One region of the Streptomyces sp. NPDC059499 genome, then DNA from elsewhere that is predicted to be linked to it. Evidence: riboswitches for the same ligand, from Rfam matches in the RefSeq annotation. Region 1 holds a riboswitch; each other region holds the start of a gene.
The links. A riboswitch is a leader RNA that binds a small molecule or an ion and turns the genes downstream of it on or off. The one in region 1 is predicted to bind S-adenosylmethionine.
Positions count from the first base shown of each region.

Region 2: it holds a riboswitch for S-adenosylmethionine, as region 1 does, so the genes downstream of both, thrC (threonine synthase) here and ACFW9O_RS16280 (aminotransferase class V-fold PLP-dependent enzyme) in region 1, are expected to answer to the same signal.
Region 3: it holds a riboswitch for S-adenosylmethionine, as region 1 does, so the genes downstream of both, ACFW9O_RS30805 (hypothetical protein) here and ACFW9O_RS16280 (aminotransferase class V-fold PLP-dependent enzyme) in region 1, are expected to answer to the same signal.

Region 1 is NZ_JBHYTT010000006.1:69,047-76,605, forward strand. It holds gene ACFW9O_RS16260 (NYN domain-containing protein) at 1-1,207, opposite strand, end outside; gene ACFW9O_RS16265 (hypothetical protein) at 1,245-1,487, opposite strand; gene ACFW9O_RS16270 (rhomboid family intramembrane serine protease) at 1,649-2,401, shown strand; gene ACFW9O_RS16275 (Lrp/AsnC family transcriptional regulator) at 2,398-2,679, shown strand; gene ACFW9O_RS16280 (aminotransferase class V-fold PLP-dependent enzyme) at 2,761-4,137, opposite strand; SAM riboswitch class IV at 4,311-4,427, opposite strand; gene trpD (anthranilate phosphoribosyltransferase) at 4,512-5,576, opposite strand; gene ACFW9O_RS16290 (ubiquinol-cytochrome c reductase cytochrome b subunit) at 5,699-7,324, opposite strand; gene ACFW9O_RS16295 (Rieske 2Fe-2S domain-containing protein) at 7,321-7,559, opposite strand, start outside.
Region 2 is NZ_JBHYTT010000019.1:4,932-12,490, forward strand. It holds gene ACFW9O_RS31295 (cold-shock protein) at 1-198, opposite strand, end outside; gene ACFW9O_RS31300 (MoaD/ThiS family protein) at 678-953, opposite strand; gene thrC (threonine synthase) at 981-2,276, opposite strand; SAM riboswitch class I at 2,294-2,421, opposite strand; gene ACFW9O_RS31310 (glucosyl-3-phosphoglycerate synthase) at 2,575-3,525, shown strand; gene ACFW9O_RS31315 (trehalose-6-phosphate synthase) at 3,582-4,958, shown strand; gene otsB (trehalose-phosphatase) at 4,955-5,815, opposite strand; gene ACFW9O_RS31325 (DUF3263 domain-containing protein) at 5,907-6,146, opposite strand; gene ACFW9O_RS31330 (ABC transporter substrate-binding protein) at 6,157-7,434, opposite strand.
Region 3 is NZ_JBHYTT010000018.1:42,262-49,820, forward strand. It holds gene ACFW9O_RS30790 (ATP-grasp domain-containing protein) at 19-810, opposite strand; gene ACFW9O_RS30795 (family 43 glycosylhydrolase) at 913-2,397, opposite strand; gene ACFW9O_RS30800 (arabinan endo-1,5-alpha-L-arabinosidase) at 2,379-3,362, opposite strand; gene ACFW9O_RS30805 (hypothetical protein) at 3,639-4,049, opposite strand; SAM riboswitch class IV at 4,099-4,209, opposite strand; gene ACFW9O_RS30810 (cytochrome P450) at 4,335-5,558, opposite strand; gene ACFW9O_RS30815 (cytochrome P450) at 5,555-6,844, opposite strand; tRNA gene ACFW9O_RS30820 (tRNA-Gln) at 7,147-7,219, opposite strand; gene ACFW9O_RS30825 (hypothetical protein) at 7,289-7,559, opposite strand, start outside.

The DNA.
Region 1 (7,559 bases):
CCGTCACCCCCGCCTTGCTGAACAGCACACGCACCCCACGCGGCGGCGCGAGCAGGACGGGTGCGGCCAGTTCGGCCCCGTCGAAGACACAGGTCATCTCGGCGCCCGTCTGCGCGGCGAGGACCGAGAGGCCGCCCAGGAGCCGCAACCGCTGCTTCTCCAGCGGCATCTGCGGATAGCCGGTCTTCGTGACGTTGTAGCCGTCCACGATCAGATGCGCCTGCGGCAGCGCGAGCAGCTGGTCGAGCAGCGCCGGATCCGTCTCCGAAAGGGCCCTGGCCGCAATGTCCTTCGGTGACATGCGGCCCGGCTCCACCGCCTCGACACTGTCGGCCGGGCGGATCGAGGAGGGCGGCAGCGCGAGTTCACGGCGGAGCCCCTGAGCCGCGTCGAGCACGGTGTCCAGGAGCAGCCGCAGCCGCATGTCCTCGACGGAACGCCCTTCCCTGGCCGCCCTGCGGCTCGCCTCGACAGAGGTCTCCGCCTCGGCCAGGCGCGCCTTCAGGCGCCGGGACTCGCTCTCAGCAGCGGACACCTGGGCGGCCGCCTCGGCCCGCACGGTGTCCGTCTCGGCGCTGCCCCTGCGCAGGGCCGCCTCGCCGCGCTTCACCTCGCTCAGGGCGCTGCGCAGCTTGCGCTGCAGGGATTCCGCTTCCTTGCGGGCCGCGTCCAGTTCCGAACGCAGCCGCTCGGTCTCGCTCCTGGTGTGGCTGCGGGCGTGGGCGAGCTCCTCGCGCAGCCTCTCCAGCTCGCGCCGGGTCTCCTCGTCCACCCGCTCGGCGTCGGCTCGCTGGACCTCTTCGCCCGCCGCGGCCACCAGTTTGACCCAGCCGGCCGGCCGCAGCACGTACGCCGCCGCGGCCACATCGACCGGATCGGCGGCGGCGGGCGGCGCGCCGGACTCCAGCGCCGCGGCCAGCTCCGGCTGGCCCTGGCCGATCCGCTCACCGATGCGCCGGCGGAAGACCGGATCGCTCTCGAGGGCGGCCGCCATCGCGTTGCCCGCGAACTTGGCGCGCCTGGTCGGGGTGAAGCGGGCGTACTGCCTGAGCTGTGGGGGAAGTTCGCCGACGGTCAGGCCGCCGAAGGCGTCGGAGACGAGCGCCACGACCTTGCGGCGCACGCCTTCGGGCAGCGGACGGTCGAGCGACTCCGCGGCGCCGTCGGCCGCGTCGGCCGGTCCGGCGCCGCCTGTCGGCTGCTCCACCATCCATCACCCCAATATGTCTGTCCGCACAGCCCCGTCAGGAGTCGGCACCCGGTCGGTCGACCAGCTCGATCTGGTCCACCGCGTTGCACCAACGACAGCGCACGGACTCGATGGTCTCACTGACCACCTCCCGCTCCTCGACACTCGACTCCCCGGCCAGGTCGAGGTGGACGTACTCCACGACCTTGGAGGAGCGCGTCACATCGAAGCGGGTGAGGTTGCCGCAGAGCGTGCAGCGCCAGCGGGTCCCGTCGGTGGGCGTGGGAACCGTCGTCATCGTTGCGTCCTCTTTCGTCGAGTCTCGTACTGCCCAGGTCTTCGATCTCGCGGTGCGCCGTCGAACTGCGATGTCCTGCGGTAACCCTACGGCCTCGCGTTTACCCATCGGCACGGCGAGGCGATCTGTCACGTTCTCCGCCGGTGCGTCATGCTCTGTACGTGATCGATTGGCGGGATGCCGGGTGGCGGGAGCGGGCCAGAGAGTTCGGGGCCGCGGCCTCGGCGGGCGGCGCACCGGTCACCTACGGCCTCATCGCGGCCTGTTCCGCCGTGTTCCTGATCAGCCCGCTCTCCGGGTTCAATCCGGCCTACGGCACGGCGGACGCCCTGCTCGCCGCGCAGGCCGGGTACTTCGAGCGGTGGGGGGTGATCCCCAGCGAACTCCTGGACGGTTCCGCGCACGCCGCCCTCACCCCGCTGACCGCCCTCTTCGTGCACGGGAGCTGGCTGCACCTGCTGGGCAACATGCTGTTCCTGTACGTGTTCGGGGCGATGGCCGAGGAGCGCATGGGCCGGGCCGAGTTCGTCTTCTTCTATGTCTGCTGCGGCTATCTGGCCCTGGTCGTCTACGCGGTCGCGCACTCCGGCTCCGACCAGACCCTGGTGGGCGCGTCGGGGGCGATCTCGGCGGTGCTCGGCGCGTTCCTCTACCTCTTCCCCCGGGCCCGGGTCACCAGTCTCTTCCCGTTCCTCTTCTTCCTGCCGCTGCGCTTCCCCGCCTGGATCGTGCTCGTCTTCTGGTTCGCGCTGCAGTGGCTGGCCGCGCAGGGCGCGGGCAGCGGCCCCGGCGTCGCCTACCTCGCCCATGTCGCGGGCTTCGCGGCCGGGTTCCTCTACGCCTGGGGGCGCTACCGGGGTGGGGCTAGAGTGAAGTCTCCAGCCACGGCCACCGAGGGAGAAAGCCAGCCGTGATCACCGCGATCGTGCTCATCAAAACCAGCGTGGACCGGATCCCCGAGATCGCCGAGGCCGTCGCCGCGCTGGACAGCGTCAGCGAAGTCTTCTCGGTCACCGGTACGTACGACCTGATCGCCATGGTCCGGGTGGCCAAGCACGACGATCTGGCGGATGTCATTCCCGGCCGGATCAGCAAGATCCCCGGCGTCGAGGGCACCGACACGCACGTGGCGTTCCGCACGTACTCGCAGCACGACCTCGAGGCGGCCTTCGCCATCGGTCTCGACGCGTAGGACGACCGGACACGGCGTACGGCTTCGGCCGGGGACGGGGCCATCGCCTCCCGTCCCCGGCCGAAGCCGTACCCGGCCGGGTCAGACCTGCGCAGCGCCCCTGTCCGGGACGCAGCGCCCGTCCTCGGTGCGGTAGGTCCACCGGGCACCCGCGCCCACCAGCTCCCGGACCGCGCCCAGGAACCGCTCGATGTGCTCGTCCGGCGTACCGGCCCCGAAGCTCACCCGGATGGCGTTGAGGGACCGCTCGCCCGGCTCGGCCTCCGGGGCGCCGCACTCGCCCGGGTCCTGCGGCTCGCTGCCCAGCAGGGTCCGTACGAGCGGGTGGGCGCAGAACAGGCCGTCGCGGACCCCGATGCCGTACTCCGCGGAGAGCGCCGCGGCGAAGTGCGAGCTGTTCCAGCCCTCGACCACGAAGGAGATGACGCCGACCCTCGGGGCGTCGTCGCCGAACAGGGAGAGCACCTTGACCGCGGGGACCTCGGCCAGGCCTTCACGGACCCGGGTGACGAGCTGCTGCTCACGCGCGACGAGCTGGTCGAACCCGGCCTCGGTCAGGGCCTTGCAGGCAGCGGCGATGGAGTAGACGCCGATCACGTTGGGCGATCCGGCCTCGTGCCGGGCGGCCGTGGTGTGCCACTCCACGTCGACGCCGCCGTCGGCGCGCCGGGCGACCTTCCGGGAGGCGCCGCCGCCCGCGAGGTACGGCTCCGCGTCCCGCAGCCAGTCGGCCCGGCCCGCGAGGACGCCCGAGCCGAACGGCGCGTACAGCTTGTGCCCGGAGAAGGCGACCCAGTCGACGTCCAGTTCCGCGATGTCCACGGGGTGATGGGGTGCCAGCTGTGCGGCGTCGAGGACGATCCGGGCACCGTGCGCGTGGGCGGCGGCGGCCAGTTCCTGCACCGGCCACAGTTCACCGGTGACGTTCGACGCGCCCGTCACACAGACCAGCGCGGGGCCGTAGGGGTCGCGGCCGGCCAGCGCGCGCTCCAGCGTCACGACGGCCTCGGCCGGGGTACGGGGGGCGTCGAGGTAGGTCACGCGGGCGTCGCGCCAGGGCAGCAGCGAGGCGTGGTGCTCGGTCTCGAACACGAACACCTGGCAGTCCGCGGGGAGTGCGGCGGCCAGCAGGTTGAGGGAGTCCGTCGTCGAGCGGGTGAAGACCACCTGGTCCTCGGCACGGCAGCCGAGGAACTCCGCGACGGTGACGCGGCTGCTCTCGAAGAGGTCCGTGGAGAGCTGCGAGAGGTAGCCGGCGCCGCGGTGCACGCTGCCGTAGTACGGGGCGTAGGCGGCCACGTCGTCCCACACGCGCTGCAGGGCCGGGGCGCTCGCCGCGTAGTCGAGGGCGGCATAGGTGACTTCGCCGCCCGTAACCAGAGGAACAGTGACATCGGCTCCCAGAACCGGCAGCGGGGCACAAATGGTCTGGTCGGCGGCAGCGGTGGAGACAGACATGGCGAACTCCCGTAACAGGCAGGCGAAATCCCGACGCCGGCAGATACGCGGCAGCGCGGGAAAAGAAGAAGAGGGTGCGCGGAAGAGGGCGTTGAGCCCTATCGCATTCGCTTGCTCACAAGAGGCTCCCTGGGGACCAGGACCCCGGGGGTTGGCATTCACAGATGCCTAGGGGCCCGCGCTTGCCACAGACCTCGCTGCCTGCGGCCTGGTCTTCACCCGGGGCACCCCGCCACGGACGGAGGGTTGCCGGACAGCGAGCCGGGGCTTATTCGCTGTCACTCATGACCTGCGCAGCATCTTGCCATACCTGACCACATGCGCAAGGGCGCAGTCCGCGATCCGGACTGCGCCCCGTTCCACACGGCCCTGCCTCAGGCGTTGCTGGCGGCCACCCAGCGCTCCAGCGCCCGCTTGGCGGCACCCGAGTCGATCGATTCCGCGGCCTTCGCGATCCCGGCCGCGATCTGCTCGTTCAGCGTGCCCTCGCCCGGGTGGAGCGCGACCAGCGCGGCAGCGGAGTTGAGGAGCACCGCGTCGCGTACGGGGCCTGTCTCCCCGTCCAGCATCCGCCGGGCGACGTCCGCGTTGTACGAGGCGTCGGCGCCGCGCAGCGCCGAGACCGGCACCAGGTCCAGGCCGACGTCCCGCGGGTCGAACGCCTCTTCGCGCACGGCGCCGTCCCGGACGATCCAGACCCGGGAGGTCGCCGTGGTGGTCAGCTCGTCGAGGCCGTCGTCGCCCCGGAAGACCAGCGCCGAACTCCCCCGGTCGGCGAGCACGCCCGCGACGATCGGCGCCATCTTGAGGTCGGCGACGCCGACGGCCTGGGAGCGGACCCGGGCCGGATTGGTGAGCGGGCCCAGGATGTTGAAGGTGGTCGGCGTGCCGAGCTCCTTGCGGGCCCTCGCCGCGTGCCGCAGGGCGGGGTGGAACTTCACCGCGAAGCAGAAGGTGATGCCCGCTTCCTCGGCGACCCGGACGACGCCCTGCGGGGTCAGCTCGAGGTTGACGCCGAGCTTCTCGAGCACGTCGGAGGCCCCGCTCGCCGAGGAGGAGGCGCGGTTGCCGTGCTTGACGACCTTGGCGCCGGTCCCGGCGACGACGATCGCCGACATGGTGGAGATGTTGACCGTCTTGGCCAGGTCGCCGCCGGTGCCCACGATGTCGACCGTGCGGCCGGGCACCTGGATCGTGTGGGCGTGCTCGTACATGGTGCGTACGAGTCCGGTGACCTCGTCGACGGTCTCGCCCTTGGCACGCAGCGCGATCACGAAGCCGGCGATCTGCACGTCGGTGGCCTCGCCGCTCATGATGCGGTCCATCGCCCAGGCGGTGTCCTCGGCCGTCAGGCTCTCGCCGCGCAGGAGGGGCATCAGCACGCCGGGCCAGGAACGGTCCGCCACGCTGTCGCCGCCGTCCGGGGTCACAACGTTCATGGTCCGCTCCTGGGGTCCACAGCCGATAGAAGAATCCCCCCACCCTATCCAGCCCCGGAGACAGCGAAGAGCCCCGTCCATCGAATGGACGGGGCTCCTGCTGTGGCGATCAGCTCAGGTGATCAGTGGTGGCCGTGGCCGCTGGTGATCTCCTTGTACTCCTCGGCGGAGGGCTTGGCGATCTGGCTCTGCTCGCCGTAGTAGCTCTTGCTGAGCTTGGCCCGCAGCTTCTGCAGCGCCGAAGGCTTGCGCTCGACACCGTTCTCGTCGACCGTCGGGCCGATCTCGATCGGCTTGTACTGCTCGTGCGCGGTGAGCGTGTGCAGCTGGCCCTGGCTGAGCGGCTCGTGGATCTCGACGAACTCACCGTGCGGCAGGCGCTTGATGGTGCCGGACTCGCGTCCGTGCAGCACCTTGTCCCTGTCGCGGCGCTGGAGGCCGAGGCAGATCCGCTTCGTCACGATGAACGCGATGACCGGGCCCACGAAGATGAAGATCCGGACGAACCACGAGATGGCGTTCAGCGACAGGTGGAAGTGCGTGGCCCACAGGTCGTTTCCACCACCGATGAAGACGATGACGTACTCGGTGATCCATGCGACACCGAAGGCCGTACGGGTCGGGGCGTTGCGCGGACGGTCCAGGATGTGGTGCTCGCGCTTGTCCCCGGTGACCCAGGACTCGATGAAGGGGTAGACCGCGATCGCCGCCAGCACGAGGCCGAAGGCCGTCAGCGGGATGAACACACCCAGGACGAGCGTGTGGCCCCACAGGTTGATCTCCCAGCCCGGCATCACTCGGATCAGACCCTCGGCGAAGCCCATGTACCAGTCGGGCTGGGCGCCGGTGGACACCTGGTCCGGGCGGTACGGGCCGAGGGCCCAGATCGGGTTGATCGAGGCGATGCCCGCGATGACGGTGATGACACCGAAGACGAGGAAGAAGAACCCTCCGGCCTTCGCCATGTACACCGGCAGCAGGGGCATGCCGACGACGTTCTTGTTGGTCTTGCCGGGACCCGCGAACTGCGTGTGCTTGTGGTAGAAGACCAGGATCAGGTGGGCCACGACCAGACCGAGCATGATGCCCGGCAGCAGCAGGATGTGGATCGAGTAGAACCGGGCCACGAAGTCGCCGCCGGGGAACTCCCCGCCGAACAGGAACATCGAGAGGTACGTACCGACGATCGGCGTCGCCAGGATGGCGCCCTGGGTGAAGCGGACACCCGTACCGGAGAGCAGGTCGTCCGGGAGCGAGTAGCCGGTGAACCCGGTGAACATGCCCAGGACGAACAGCAGGAAGCCGAACATCCAGTTGATCTCACGGGGCTTGCGGAACGCACCCGTGAAGAAGACGCGCATCATGTGCACGAACATGCCGGCCAGGAAGATCAGCGCGGCCCAGTGGTGGATCTGCCGAACGAGCAGACCACCGCGGACGTCGAAGCTGATGTCCAGCGTCGAGGCGTAGGCCTCGGACATCCGGATGCCCTGCATCGGCTCGTACGAGCCGTGGTACACGACCTCGTTCATGCTCGGGTGGAAGAACAGCGTCAGGTACACACCCGTGAGGATGATGATGATGAAGCTGTAGAGGCAGATCTCACCGAGCATGAAGGACCAGTGGTCCGGGAAGATCTTGCGCATGTTGGCCTTGGCCAGGCCGTAGATGCCCAGCCGGCCGTCTGCCCAGTCGGCTACCCGCTCACCGGCGGGCGCCTTGCGCTTTGAATCCGTCGCAGTACTCATCCGCGCTCCCAGAAGGCAGGACCGACGGGCTCTTCGAAGTCGCCGAGCGCCTCGAGGTTGCCCTCGCTGTTCACACCGATCCGCAGCTGCGGGAGGGCGTGACCGGCCGGACCGAAGATGACGCGGGCGCCGTCGGAGAGGTCGAAGGTGGACTGGTGGCACGGGCAGAGCACGTGGTGCGTCTGCTGCTCGTACAGGCTGATCGGGCAGCCGACGTGGGTACAGATCTTGGAGA
Region 2 (7,559 bases), on a different contig from region 1:
GGCGAGCTTGACCATGTCCGCCTGCGGCCCCTTCTGGCCCTGCGAGATTTCGAATTCAACTCGCTGACCCTCTTCGAGGGTGCGGTACCCGTCCATCTGGATCGCGCTGTAGTGGACGAAAACATCCGCACCACCGTCGACCGCGATGAAGCCGTACCCCTTCTCCGCGTTGAACCACTTGACGGTGCCCTGAGCCATGCCTAACTCCCCTATTACTGGCCCTTGCACAGGACCGCACTTCGCGGGCCCGGGTCAGAACTCACCCTCCGACAGGAGAGGGTGGCGTGCGCCGGAACGCGTCGACCGCGGCCGAATGTATCTGCCCAACTGCCCTCTGCAACAGGGCAATCGGACGAGAATTCTGGGCACAGCTGAACGCCCGGATAGGTGCAACTCACAAGATTCCAGGGCAAGTCGGGCCTGACAAAGGCCACTTATGGCGCAAGGAGTTCACGTACTTTGGCTGCTTCTTATCGCGACCGGGCGCATTCTCATATGCGGGCGGCACAGGCAGCGGAGGGGACTTCCCCAACTGTACCGCGCTCAACCATGCAGAATTGCCCCCTCCGCTTCTCTTGCGGAGGGGGCAACGGTGTTCACGCTGTGAAGTCGTACAGGAGGCTCGGCCTCCGGCAACGGTGCCCGGCGGCCGGCCTCCGGGCACGGTGCTCGGCGGGTCAGCCTCCGGCGACGGCCGGGATGATCGAGATGCCGGCGCCGTCCGGGGTCGCGGTCTGCAGGCCGCCCTCGAAGCGCACGTCGTCGTCGTTGACGTACACGTTCACGAAGCGGCGCAGCTTGCCCTGGTCGTCCAGGACGCGGGCCGCGATGCCCGGGTGGTTGTTCTCCAGGGACTCGATGACCTCGGAGAGGATCGTGCCCTCGGCCGGGACCTCGGCCTGACCGCCCGTGTAGGTGCGGAGGATGGTGGGGATACGGACCTTGACGCTCATGGGGTGCCTTCCTTCGGTCTCGGGTGGTCAGCTGGCGGCGAGGCCCGCGTCGCGGAACGCGTCCAGGCTCGGCCGGATCGTGGCCGACAGGCCGGTCGTCGGGGCGACGGCGTCCAGCGTCTTCAGGCCGTCACCGGTGTTCAGGATGACGGTGGTCAGCGTCGGGTCCAGCAGACCGGCGTCGATCAGCTTCTTCGTCACACCGACCGTCACACCGCCCGCGGTCTCCGCGAAGATGCCCTCGGTGCGGGCCAGCAGCTTGATCGCGTCGACGACCTGCTCGTCGTTGACGTCCTCGACGGCACCGCCGGTGCGCCGGGCGATGTCCAGGACGTACGGGCCGTCGGCCGGGTTGCCGATCGCGAGGGACTTGGCGATCGTGTTCGGCTTCTGCGGCCGTACGACGTCGTGCCCGGCCTTGAAGGCGGTGGAGACCGGGGAGCAGCCCTCGGCCTGGGCACCGAAGATCTTGTACGGCCTGTCCTCGACCAGGCCGAGCTTGATCAGCTCCTGCAGGCCCTTGTCGATCTTCGTGAGCTGCGACCCGGACGCGATCGGGATGACGATCTGGTCGGGCAGCTGCCAGCCGAGCTGCTCGCAGATCTCGTACGCCAGGGTCTTGGAGCCCTCGCCGTAGTACGGGCGGAGGTTGACGTTGACGAAGCCCCAGCCCTCACCGAGCGGGTCGCCGATGAGCTCCGAGCAGAAGCGGTTGACGTCGTCGTAGTTGCCCTCGATGCCGACCAGTTCGCCGCCGTACACCGCGGCCATGACGATCTTGCCCTGCTCCAGGTCGTGCGGGATGAACACGCACGAGCGGAAGCCGGCGCGGGCCGCCGCGGCGCCCACCGCACCCGCGAGGTTGCCGGTGGAGGAGCAGGACAGGGTGGTGAATCCGAAGGCGCGGGCGGCCTCGACGGCGATCGCGACGACACGGTCCTTGAAGGAGTGCGTCGGGTTGCCGGAGTCGTCCTTGACGTACAGACCGCCGGTGACGCCCAGCTCACGGGCGAGGTTGTCGGCCTTGACCAGCTTCGTGAAGCCGGGGTTGATGTTGGGCTTGCTCGCGACATCGGCCGGAACGGGCAGCAGCGGCGCATAGCGCCAGATGTTGTCGGGGCCTTCGGCAATGCGCTTCTTGAGCTCTTCCGGGGAGCCGCTCGGCAGGTCGTACGCCACTTCGAGCGGCCCGAAACAGGACGCACAGGCGAAAATGGGACCGAGCTCGAAACGCTCGCCGCATTCGCGGCAGGAAAGTGCTGCGGCGGAACCGAGGTCCACGGCAGAAGAATCGGTGTTCGCTGCAACTGTCTGAACAGACATGATGGCGGAGCCCTTTCTCCTCATCTTCCTTGCGGCGTATTTCGCCACAAGACGGAATTGGCACCTTCCCCACCGTGACCTTGCGGTCGGCAGGGGGGTTGCCGGGACTTCAACGGGCCGTTCCCTCAGTCCCTCTGGATGAGCGCTATGGCACCGGACCATCGATCCGGGCATTTATTCGCGGACCGACCCCGACATGCGAGGGTCATCCGCGTTGTTCAAGACTGTAACCGAAGCCCTGGACGATTGAGATAGTCGTCCGAACCGCGAGATGGATCACATACAGGGAGTATCGACCGTGCTGGAAGAGGTGGAACGCTGGCTGACCAGGCGTTCCTGGTCGGCCGACGACCGCCCGCTCGACCGCCTCACGGCCGCGCGCGCGAGGGATCCGCGCCGCGCCCGGGTGAGCGTCGTCCTGCCCGCCCTGAACGAGGAGGAGACGGTCGGAGCGATCGTCGAGGAGATCCGGCGCGAGCTGATGGAGAAGGTCCGGCTCGTCGACGAGCTGGTGGTGATCGACTCCGGTTCCACCGACGCCACCGCCGAAGTGGCCCGCCGGGCGGGTGCCAGGGTGGTGCACCGGGACGCGATACTCCCCCGGATACCGGCCGTACCCGGCAAGGGCGAGGTGCTGTGGCGGTCACTGCTGGTGACCAGCGGTGAGATCGTCTGCTTCATCGACGCCGACCTCAAGGACTTCTCCGCGGACTTCGTCTCCGGGATCGTCGGCCCCCTGCTGACGGACCCCGAGGTCCAGTTCGTCAAGGCCATGTACGACCGCCCCCTGGGAGAAGCCGCAGGCCAGGGCGGTCGGGTCACCGAACTGGTGGCACGCCCGCTGCTCAACCTGCACTGGCCTCAGCTGGCCGGCTTCGTCCAGCCGCTGGGCGGCGAGTACGCCGTACGCCGCTCCCTGCTCGAACGGCTCCCCTTCCCCGTCGGTTACGGGGTGGAGCTGGGCCTGCTCGTCGACGCCCTGCACACCGTGGGCCTGGACGCGCTGGCGCAGGTGGACGTCGGCGTGCGCAAGCACCGCCACCAGGACGGCCAGGCGCTCGGCCGCATGGCGGCGGCGATCTACCGCACCGCTCAGCTGCGGCTCTCCCGGGGGCATCTGGTGCGGCCCGTGCTCACCCAGTTCGAGCGGGGCGAGAGCGGCTTCGTACCGCGCACCCATGCGGTGGACACCGAGGAGCGGCCGCCGATGCGGGAGATCACGGAGTACGCGTCCCGCCACGCGGCGTGACGTTTCGCGGTTGGCTTCGCGTTTGGCGGCTTCCCGAACGGGCTAGGTTCGGGTACATGGTCTCCGAGCACTCTGCCCAGGTCCTCGTCGCGTCCAATCGCGGCCCCGTGTCCTATGCGCTGCGCGAGGACGGCACGCTCGACTCGAAGCGCGGCGGGGGCGGCCTCGTCTCCGGTCTGAGCGCCGTCGAGGACAAGCTGTGGGTGTGCGCGGCCCTGAGCGACGGCGACCGCGAGTCGGTCCGGCGAGGCCTGTCGGAGCCCGGCGTCCGCATGCTCGACATCGACGCCGGAGTCCACGACGACGCGTACAACGGCATCGCCAACTCGGTGCTCTGGTTCGTCCACCACATGATTTACCAGACACCGCTGGAGCCGGTGTTCGACGCGGAGTTCCGTCGGCAGTGGGCGTCGTTCGAGGCGTACAACCGCGCCTTCGCCGAGGCCCTCGCCGAGGAGGCGGGCGTGGGCGCGGTGGTCCTGGTCCAGGACTACCACCTGTCGCTGGTGCCCGGCATGCTCCGCGAGCTGCGCCCCGATCTGCGGATCGGCCACTTCTCGCACACCCCGTGGGCCCCCGTCGACTACTTCCGGCTGCTGCCCGACGACATCGGTGAGCAGTTGCTGCGCGGCATCCTGGGTGCCGACCGGGCCGCGTTCCTGACCCGCCGCTGGGCGGACGCGTTCATCAGCTGCTGCACGGAGGTCCTGGGCGGCACCGGCCGCACCCGGATCGGGGTGCATGGGCTGGGCGCCGACGCGGACTTCCTGCGCCGCCGCTCCCACGAGGCGGACGTGGACGAGCGGATGGAGACGCTTCGGGAGCAGGTGGGCGCCGGCAGGCGGACGATCGTGCGGGTGGACCGCACCGAGCTCTCCAAGAACATCGTCCGGGGGCTGCACGCCTACCGCGCCCTGCTGGAGGAGCGCCCCGAATGGCGCGAGCGGGTGGTGCACGTGGCGTTCGCGTACCCCTCCAGGCAGGACCTCGCGGTGTACCGCGACTACACGGCCGAGGTTCAGCGCGTCGCCGACGCGATCAACGCGGAGTACGCCACGGAGGGCTGGACCCCGGTCATCCTCCACGTCGACGACGACTTCGCCCGCTCGCTCGCGGCGTACCGGCTGGCGGACGTGGCACTGGTCAACCCGATCCGCGACGGCATGAACCTCGTCGCGAAGGAGGTCCCGGTCGTCTCCGACAACGGCTGCGCGCTGGTGCTTTCGCGGGAGGCGGGAGCCTACGAGGAGCTCGGCGAGGACGCCGTCGTGGTCAACCCGTACGACGTGTCGGCCACGGCGGCGGCGCTGCACGAGGCGCTGACGATGGAGGACGACGAGCGCAGCGCCCGCACGAAGCGGCTGGCCGCCGCGGCGACCGCGCTGCCGCCGCAGCAGTGGTTCCTGGACCAGCTGGACGCCCTGCGGGGTTAGAGCTTCCCGATGCGCCGGGCCAGGGATTCCAACAGGCCCACCACGGCCGCCGGGCCCGGCAGCAGCAGGTCGGCACGCTCGGCGAGTTCGGGAACCTCCGTGCCGCTGCAGACCAGGAGGCCCGGGGTGCCGTCCGGCCCCTCGGCGCGGAGCTTCTCGACGGCTGCGTACGCGGCGAGGTCGCCCAGGTCGTCCCCGGCGTACAGGACGGACCCGGCGCCGGCCTCCCGTACGTACTCCGCGAGTGCCACTCCCTTGTCCATGCCCGGCGGGCGCAACTCAAGGACGAGGCGGCCCGGTTCGACGATCAGCCCGTGCCGGGCGGCCAGGTGCCCGAGGGGTTCGCGCAGGGACTCGAAGGCCGCCTGCGGGTCGTCGGCCCGCCTCGTGTGTACGGCGACGGCCTGTCCCTTCTCCTCGATCCAGGTGCCGTGCCAGGCACCCACCTCGTGCAGGACGCCGTGGAGTTCGGCGCGGACGGCGGCGACGCCGGGGTGCGGGGCGGGGGCGTGCACGGTACCGGTGACGGCGTCCCAGCGTTCCGCGCCGTAGTGCCCGAGGACGACGAGGTGATCGAGGCCGGGCACCCCGGCGAAGCCGCCGTACCGGACCGCGACGCCCGCGGGGCGTCCGGTGATCACGGCGACGGAGGCGACCTGCGGCGCGAGCGCGGCGAGTGCGGGTACGGCCCCGGGATGGGCCCGCGACTGCTCCGGGTCGGGCACGATGTCGGCGAGGGTGCCGTCGAAATCGAGCGCGATCACGGCGCGGTCGGGGCGCGCGAGGAGCGCGGCGAGGCCTTCACGGCCGGCCTGGGTGGACGGGGTCGGCAGAGGTTGGTCCGGGTTGCTGCCCATGCTCCGAGCGTATCGGTGACGGGGCGCCCGTGGTGGGGGCACGATCAACCCGGTCCGGCGGCGAGGACATCCGTCCGGCGGTGCCGGGGGCTCAGCGCCGCCCGCGTCTCGCGTCCCGCACCCTCCGCAGCCGGTTCACCGTCACCGGGTCCTCGGCGAGCGCGCGGCGGTCGTCGATCAGGGCGTTGAGGAGCTGGTAGTAGCGGACCGGCGAGATGCCGAGCTGCTCCCGGATCGCCCGTTCCTTCGCACCGGGTCCGGCCCAGGAGCGCCGCTCCAGGGCCAGCACCGCACGCCCTTCGTCGGGGAGCGGGTCGTCGGCTGCGGTCATATCAACCAACCTACTCCGCGGCCTCCGCCCGACGCGCCTCCTCCGAGATCTGCCCGAGGATGCCCTCCGGGTTGCCGTTCGGCTCCACGGCCGAGCCGATCTTCTCCTTGATCGCCTCGCTGGCCGTCGCCCAGGACGTCTTGCCGAACGGGTACAGCTGGGAGTTCGGCAGCGCCTCGAGGAAGTCGTACAGCGCCTTGTACTTCTCGTCCGCCTCCATCACCTCGGAGGCACTGCCGGTCACGGGCAGCAGGTCGTACTGGTCGGCGAAGGCCAGGACGTTGTCGTCGGTGTACGCGAAGTCGAGGAACTTGCCTATCTCTTCGCGGTGGCCGTTCTCCTTGAAGCCCATCATCCAGTCGGCGACACCCATCGAGCCCTTGGAGGGCCCGTCGATCCCGGGCAGCGGGACCATGCCGACGTCGACGCCCTTCTTCTCGGCCTCCTGCATCAGCGTCGGGTGGCCGTTGAGCATCCCGACCTGGCCCTTCGTGAAGGCGTCGAAGGCCGTCGCGCGGTCGAGCTTGCCGGGGGCGACGGGGCCGGTGAGGCCCTTGCCGACGAGGTTGTCCTTCAGCCACTTGAAGGTGGCGATGTTCTGAGGGGAGTCGATGCTGTACGAGCCGACGTCGTCGGTGTAACCGCCGCCGCCGCTGAGCATCCACATCATGGTCTCGGCCTGGGACTCCTCGGGGCCGAGCGGCAGGGCGAAGGGGTAGGTGACGTCACGCTGCTTGAGCGCGGAGGCATCGGCCTGGATGTCGTCCCAGGTCTGCGGGGCGTCGATGCCCGCCTTCGCGAACAGCTCCTTGTTGTAGAACAGCAGCCGGGTGCTGGCCACGAACGGCAGGCCGTACAGCTCCCCGTCGACCTTGCCCGCGTCGCTGAGCGAGGGAAGGAAGTTGGCCGAGGTGCGGATGGCGAGCATCTCGTCGGCGTCGTACAGCTTGCCCGCGCTGGCGTAGTCGGCGTACGCGCCGATCTGCGCGATGTCGGGGGCGTCGCCGGCCTTCACCATGGCGGCGACCTCGCGGTCGACGTCCTTCCAGGAGAGGACGTTGACGTCGACCTTGATGCCGGGGTTGGCCTTCTCGAACTTCCGGGCGACGTCGTCCCAGTACTTCTCGGAGCTGTTCTCCGCGCCCGTGCCGTAGTCGGCCGCGACGAACTTCAGGGTGACCTCCTTGGAACCGCTCTCCGTGCCACAGCCGGACAACGTTGCCGTCATGCCGAATGCGGCCACCGCCGCGGTCAGACCCACCAAGCGCCGCTGCACAGAACTGTCCATCCCTCTGGGTTCGCACCGATGACCGATCCGGCGATGAGCCGCGATCCTGCCTCACGTCCACCGTGGAGGTCTACACCACCGGAGTATCGATTCGGCAATCTATCCGACCCCTCGCGCCCGGCCGG
Region 3 (7,559 bases), on a different contig from region 1:
GGGGGCCGGAGGCCCGTCTCACACGCTGCGGAACCGCAGGTCCCGTTCCCGGACCAGTCCTCGGGGCCCCGCGGCCCGCAGCACCACGTCGAGCGCACCGGCCGGATCGGCCGCGTACACATTGCTGAACCAGGCCATGTTGGCCTCGACCACGGCCCACCGCTCGGTGTCCCGGCTGCCGGCACCCCGCATCCGTCCGACGTCGACCACCACGCCGCTGGGCAACGTGACACCGCACGCGTCCGCCAGCCGCTCCGCGAAGTCCCGGATCCCGGTCTCCTCCGGGTGCCCTTCCAGGGGCGCGGCGTCCAGTCGGCCGAAGGTGGCGTACTGGGAGCCGGTCCGGACCTCTCCGTCGAGCAGGAAGAGCCTGAACTCCTGTGCCCAGGTCACCACTTCACTGACCTGGACCAGCGGGTCGCTCCCGGGTGAGGTCACCTGGAGCGCGCTGCCGTCCTCGTACACGGCGGCAGGGAAGCTCTTGTCGGTGGGCGGTTTCACGAAGACCGGACCCTTCTCGCTGCGGGCCTCCGACAGCTTGACGCGCCTGATCCTGCGTCCGGTGAAGGCGTACGGCAGAGCGTCCAGCCAGCCCTCGTCCGGTTCCAGGAGTGATATCCCCAGGGGCCCGGCGGCCTCCGCGGCGAAGTGCGGGCCACCGTAGTAGTGCGCGCGCCCGCTCCCCCGCAGCCGGTCCGGGATCCCGTCCCGGGGCAGGATCACGACCTCCGTACCGCGCTCGCGCGCCGCGTCCGCGAGGAGCCCTGCCGTGGTGGAACGGTGCGGGGCGAACGCCAGGAGAGGGACCATACGACCGCAGCCTAGAACCTCTCGTGACGAAGGACCCAGGGGTCCGGGTGGCGGCCCGGACCCCTGGGTCCTCCCCTCGTCCGGATCACGCGGCTCGGGGCCTCAGGCTGCCGGAGTGAGCTTCCACTGCTGGCAGTTGTTGTTCAGCCACGACCACTGCCGTACGTCCGCACCGTCGGCGGCCGAGCAGTCGGCCACGTCGGCGACCTTCCCGCTCGCCCGGTTGACGATGCGTACCCAGCCGCCGGCAGCCGTGGTGACGAGGCCGAAGCGCTGGCAGGTGTTGTTCAGCCACGACCACTGGCGCAGGTCGGCGCCGTCGGCTGCGGAGCAGTCCGCCGTGTCGAGCACCTTGCCCGAGGCGACGTTGACCAGGCGGCTCGTGTCGTCGCCCTGGTCCTCGATGCGCCATCTCTGCTGTGTGCCGCCGTTGCACGTCCACTGCTGGACGTTCGCTCCGTCGGCGGTCGACGAACCGTTCACGTCCAGGCACTTGCCGGTGGCCCTGTTGACCACCGTGTACGCGGTCGGCGTGGCCGCGCTCTCGCCGGAGGGCCCGGCCAGTGTCGTACCGAGGGCGACGGGCGTGCCGAGGTTCGGTGTCCCGTCGCTGTTCCACGTGAACTTCTGTGCCCGCGCCGTCCGCCCGTTGTCGCAGCCGTCGGACGCCGCGTCGTTGGCGTGGTAGACGATCCAGCTCTCCGTGCCGTCGGGTGAGGTGAAGAAGCCGTTGTGCCCTGGCCCGTACACTCCGGCGGCGTTGTTGCGCTGGAAGACCGGGGTGGACTTCTTCGTCCAGGAGGAGGCGGAGAGCGGGTTGGATCCGGTCAGGGTGAGCTGCCCGAGTTTGTAGTCGGGGGTCCAGCAGCCGCTGGCGGAGTAGACGATGAACGTCTTCCCGCCGCGCTGCAGCACCTCGGCGCCCTCGTTCACCGTGCCGCCCGACTTCTCCCAGTCGTACGTCGGCGTGGAGATCGTCGAGAACGAGCCGCTGAGCGTGTACGGGTTCGACATCGGCGCGATCACCAGGTTCTGCGTACCGCCGCCGCTCGCACTGCCCAGCAGGTACATCGAGCCGTTGAGCGTGAGCACGCTCGGGTCCAGCATCCAGGTGCTGCCGAGCTGGTTCCTGTACGTGTACGGGCCCATCGGGTCCGTACCCGCGCTCTGCAGCACGTGCACCCGCTGGGTGGGGTTGTAGTCGGCGATGTTCTGCCCGGCGACGAAGTAGAGGTACCAGCGGCCACCCGAGTAGTGCAGTTCGGGTGCCCAGATGTTGCAGCAGCGCGAGGCGGCGTCGCCCTGCCAGACCTGCACGCTCGGCGCGGTCGCGAGCCCGGCGAGGGTCGGCGACCTGCGCATGGTGATGACGTCGGTCCAACTCGTCGACACCAGGTAGTAGTTGCCGTCGTGGTACGAGATCCAGGGGTCGGCTCCCTTCTGCGCCTTGACGGGATTGGTGTACGGACGCCCCTCGGCGGCCTGTACGGAGGACGTCCCGGACGGCGCCGCCTGCGTGGAGGCCGGCTGCCCCAGCGCGAGGGCCAGCAGGAGGGCGCTCAGCAGGGTCAGTAGGCGACGGGCCATCCGCTGCTCCAGTTCAGTAGGTTGACGCCGAGCTTCGGGGTGCCGTTGTCCTGGCCGTCGTAGTAGTGGTAGACGAGCAGGTCGCCGTCGGAGTCGGCGAGGATCGACTGGCCGCCGGGGCCGATGTACCGGCCGTGGGACTCCATGACGGGGGTGCCGCCGTTGCTGCGCATGTTCACGCCGTTGCGGTCGTAGTAGGGCCCGGTGACACTCGTCGCCCGGCCCACCTTGATCTTGTACGTGGAACTGGTGCCCGCGCAGCAGGTGTCGTACGAGGCGAAGAGGTAGTAGTAGCCGTTGCGCTTCACGAGGGAGGGCGCCTCGACCGCCTTGGTACCGGTGGGGCGGGAGGCGAGCGAGCGGCGTGCGGTGTCTCCGGCGTACTGCTTGCCGGTCGACGGGTCGACGCGGATCATCTTGATCCCGGTCCACCAGGAGCCGAAGGACAGCCACCACTTGCCGTCGTCGTCCACGAAGAGGTTGGGGTCGATGGCGTTGTAGTCGCTCGACGAGTTCGAGGTGTAGACGATCCCGTAGTCGCTCCAGCTGCCCGCCAGGCCGGTGGTGGACGCCGCGAGGCCGATCGCCGACGTGTTCGACCCGAAGGACGAAACGGCGTAGTACATCAGGTACTTGCCGCCGCGGTAGGAGATATCAGGGGCCCACGGGTCCGATGCGGAGGAGTAGTTCTTCCACCAGCTCGGCTTCGTCGTGAAGGCGTTGCCCGACCGGCCGAAGGCGGTGCGGTCGGTGGAGGTGCGGAGCTGGAGGCCCTCGCCGGTGGAGTAGAGCAGGTACTGGCCGGACGTGCTCCGGATCATGGTGGGGTCGTGGACGACGATGTCGCCGTTGACGACACCGGGGTTGGGGTACGCGGACGCGCTCGTCGGCACGAGCGCCAGCAGGAGCGCGGCGGGCAGGGCGGCGAGGGTCCTTCGCGGAATTCTTGTCGGGATGCGGCTCATCAGGAGACCTTCTTCGGTCGTGTCGGGGTACCCGGCAGTCGTCACCGAGGGCCAGGAGGTTGCCATGCGCATGACATTGACGTGTTCGACGTGCCGAACGGCGCTCGTAACTCCGGACGAGCGGCCAGGACGGGACCGTAGAATCGAACACGTCTTGCGTCAACGGATTGAGCGCGCATTCGACGAAAACCCGGACTCTGTCCGGTATCACGAACGGACCGGCCCGCCCGAAAGGGGCGGTGCCGGCCGAACGCAACCGTTCCTGGGGCTGGTCGGCTACAGCCCGTAGGTGAAGTTCCCGCGGCCCGTGTGCTGGGGATCGGGTGCGGTCGTCCCGCACAGCGGTCCGCCCTCGGTCCCCACGTTCACGAGGCCGGTCGCCTCACCGCCGAGGCCGACGAAGCGCAGCGCGTGCCAGCGCGGCAGCCAGTACACGCGCCCGCGGTGGTCCGTGAGCAACTCCCGCAGATCGGCGGGAGCGTGCATCCACACCTCGGGCAGGCCGCCGGGGTGTTCGAAGGCCGCGCGAAGGACCAGCCAGCCGTCGTCGCGGACATCGCCCGCGGTCAGCAGGAGTTCCACGGCCTGGCCGGGTTCCTGTACGCACTTCTTGGCGTGGATCCAGTGCACGTGGTGGCCGGGCGCGTAGCGCGCGCAGGCGTCGTGGTGAATGAGGTGGGGAAGCATGGCTGTTGTCGCCTTCCGGGGTCCTGGACCCCGGGGGCCCGTCCCCGGTGGTCCGCTGTTCCCCGCACGGTGCCGCGCGGAGCGGGTCGTCACCCGGAGCACCCGCAGCGGAGCGGGGTGCCGTCCAGCGAGCCGGGGCTTTCCACTGGAACTCATGACCCGTCAAAAGCGTAACAGGAGCCGGGAGGACGTCGGGGCCGCCGGACCACCCCCCGCGTACGGGCGCGATGCCTCCCGCCCGTACGCGTCCCCGCCCTCGCGCATGCCCTCCTGATCCGACCCGCCTCAGCCGTGCAGCAGGACGGGGAAGGCCTCCATGTCGTTCTGCGTCATCACCGGCAGCTTGCGGATCTCGTCGTCCGGTATCGCGAGCTTGAGCGCGGGGAAGCGTGCGAAAAGGGCGGGGAGTGCGATGCCGGCCTCCACCCGTGACAGCGCGGCACCGGGGCAGATGTGGGGGCCGTGACCGAAGGTCATGTGCCGGATCGGTGTCGGACGGGTGATGTCGAAGGAGTCGGCGTCCTCGCCGTGGTGTTCGGCGTCGCGTCCGATGACCCGGTAGGAGATGACGACGCCCTCTCCCGCGGCGATCACCTGGTCGCCGACCTGGATGTCCTCGGTGGCGAAACGCATCAGCAGGTGCGTGGTGGGCGTGTCCCAGCGCAGCGTCTCCTCGACGACCGTCTCCCACGGGATCTCCCCGTCCAGCACCATCCGCAGCTGGTCGGGATGGGCGAGCAGTGCGCGTACGGCGTTGAGGATGAGCCCGATCGTGGTCTCGTGCCCGGCGGCCACCATGGCCTTGAGGTTGCCGACGACCTCCTCCTCGGTGAGGGGCTCGCCGCCCTCGTCGGCCAGGATCAGCGCACTGGTGAGGTCGTCGGTGGCCCGCGCCGTCTTCTCCCGTACGAGATCGGTGTAGAAGACGTCCAGCTCCCGCAGCAGCGCCAGACGCTCCTCCTGCGGGGTGAGCATGGAGAAGAAGGCCTTGTACTGCTTCGTCAGCATCGGGAACTGGTCCTCGTCCACCCCCATCAGCAGCCCGACGACCCGCATCGGCAGCGGCTGGGCGAAGACGGCCTTGAGGTCGACGACCCCGTCCTTGCCCTGCTCGGCGAGGGCGTCGAGGAGCTCCTCGGTGAACTTCTCGATGGCGGGGCGGACCGCCTCGAGCCGGCGCGGGGTGAGCGCCTGGGAGGTCTTCGTCCGCAGCCTCCTGTGCTCGCCGCCGTCGACCGTGAACATGGAGCGACCGGCATCGATCATTCCGATCAGGGGCCACGCGTGGGTGACCTCCCCGCTCCTCCACAGCCCCCAGGCGTCCAGGTCCTTCACCAGCCGCGGGTCGACGAGCAGTTGACGTGCCTCGGCGTGCCGCGTGACGGTCCACGCCGGGACCCCCAGCAGCTCGATGCGCGCGAGCGGCCCCGCCTGGCGCAGCTGCTCGGTCTCACCGTCGAGGTTCTGGACCATGGGGTCGATGACCACGGTCGCGTGAGGGCAGTTCACAGCAGATCTCCTGTCGTACGTACGGGAGCGAAGCGGACGGGGAGCGCGTTCATCCCGCGCAGGAAGGCGGACGGCCGCCGGACGAGGTCCTTCTCGGCGACGGCGAGTTCGAGATCGGGCAGCCGGTCGAGGAGGACCTCGATCCCGGTACGGGCGATGATCTCGGCAATCTCCTGCGCGGGGAAGGGGCAGCGGTACTCACCGTGGCTGAAGGCCAGGTGCGCGCTGTTGCTGCCGTGCCTCGTGGCACCGCCGGACCCCAGGTCCTGGCGTACGAGGGGGTCGGTGTTGGCCGCCCCCAGACCGAGCAGCAGCATGTCCCCGGCGCGGATCGTCCGTCCGCCGAGCTGGGTGTCGCGGACCGCCCAGCGGCCGGCGAGGATCTGGGTCGGGCTCTCCTCCCAGAGGACCTCGTTCATGGCGTCGCCGACGCTGCGCCGACCGCCGACGAGCGAGTCGGCGAACTGGTCCTCGGTGAGCATCAGCCGCAGGGAGTTGCTGATCCAGTCGGCCGTGGTCAGATGGCCGGCGGCGGTGATGGCCATGAGGTCGAGCGCGTACTCCTGATCGGTGAACGGCTCCGGGTTCGCGAGCATCCGGGAGGTGATGTCGTCCCCGGGCGCGTCCCGCTTGACCGCCACGAGCCGCTGCATGTGCTCGGCGAACCGCCCGTACGCCTCCTGCGCGCCGGGCCCCCCGTCGGCCAGGTCCTTCAGGACCCGGGCGATGTCCGCTCCTTCGGCGTCGGGGAAGCCGACGAGCCGGGCGAGGACGAGCAGGGGCAGCGGTTCGGCGAACTCGGCGACGAGGTCGGCCGTGCCCCGGCTGCAGATGTCGTCGATGAGGCGGTCGGCGAGCTGCTCGCAATGCCCCCGGATCTCGAACGGATCGGCGCTCTCGAGCGCGGGCACCACCATCTCGGCATGCCGCCGGTGTTCGGCGCCCGCGGTGAAGTAGATGGACGGCATCGGGCGGCCGACCATGGGGAGCAGCGGCCAGTCCTCGGGAATGTGCTCCCACTGGTTCCATAGCCCGACATCTCTCGGGAACAACTCGCCGTCACTGGTGACCTGGTGGAGCTCGCGGTACCCGACGACCAGCCAGGCCGGGAAGCCGCCGGGGAGCTCGACCGGCACGACGGGCCCGTACTCGTGCCGCATGGTCCGGTAGAGGGCCTGCGGTGCGGTGTGGAACTCCGGGCCGCTGAGCGGTACGGGGGCGGTGGCGGCGTGCGCGGGGCAGCCACCGCCGGATGCGGGCGCGGCGGACGGACGAGGGGTCGTCATCGTACGGACTCCTGGGAGACGGCTTCGCGCGTTGCGGCCATACGATCAACGCGGGACCACTATAAGGAGGTTGAGTGAAGCATCGGGCGCCAATCGCGCCGATTTCCGACCTTTAACGATCACGTCATACCCCGGCCGATTCGCGAATGATCGCAAACGGACAGATCACGCTCCGGGACGCCGGAGGCTGATTGCTGTTGCTGCGGCGCTCGATCACGGGCAATCGACGAGAGCGCTCCCGAGAGCCTCAACGGGCCTTTCCCGAGCCCAGTTTGAGCAGGTCGGGTGCGAGGTGAGAGCGGCGACGAGGGCAGGATTCGAACCTACGTCCACCCGGGATCAGAGCCGGGCGCTCCTCCGCAGAGCTTCCTCGCCGCCACGTCGATCATGGCCGGGGGCGCTGTTCCGGGCAACCGGTTTTACCCGAGGTCCTGGGGCCGTCGGTCACAGCCACTCTCTCGCCGCCGCACGCTTGCCCTTCCCGGAGAACACTCCGGCGGACCGGAGGGCACTGGCCATGAGCGGGTCCCGCACGGCAACGCCGTGGACCAGTTCGGGCGTCCGGCGGAAGGCGACTGCCTCGACCGTGGGCCTGGGGGCCGTCCAGGCGCCGGCGACCGGGTCCATCCGATGCCGCGCGCAGACCTCCTCGACCAGTGAGCGCGGGCATTCCCGCTCTCCCCGGAGCACTTCCCAGGGCAACGGCAGCTCTGCC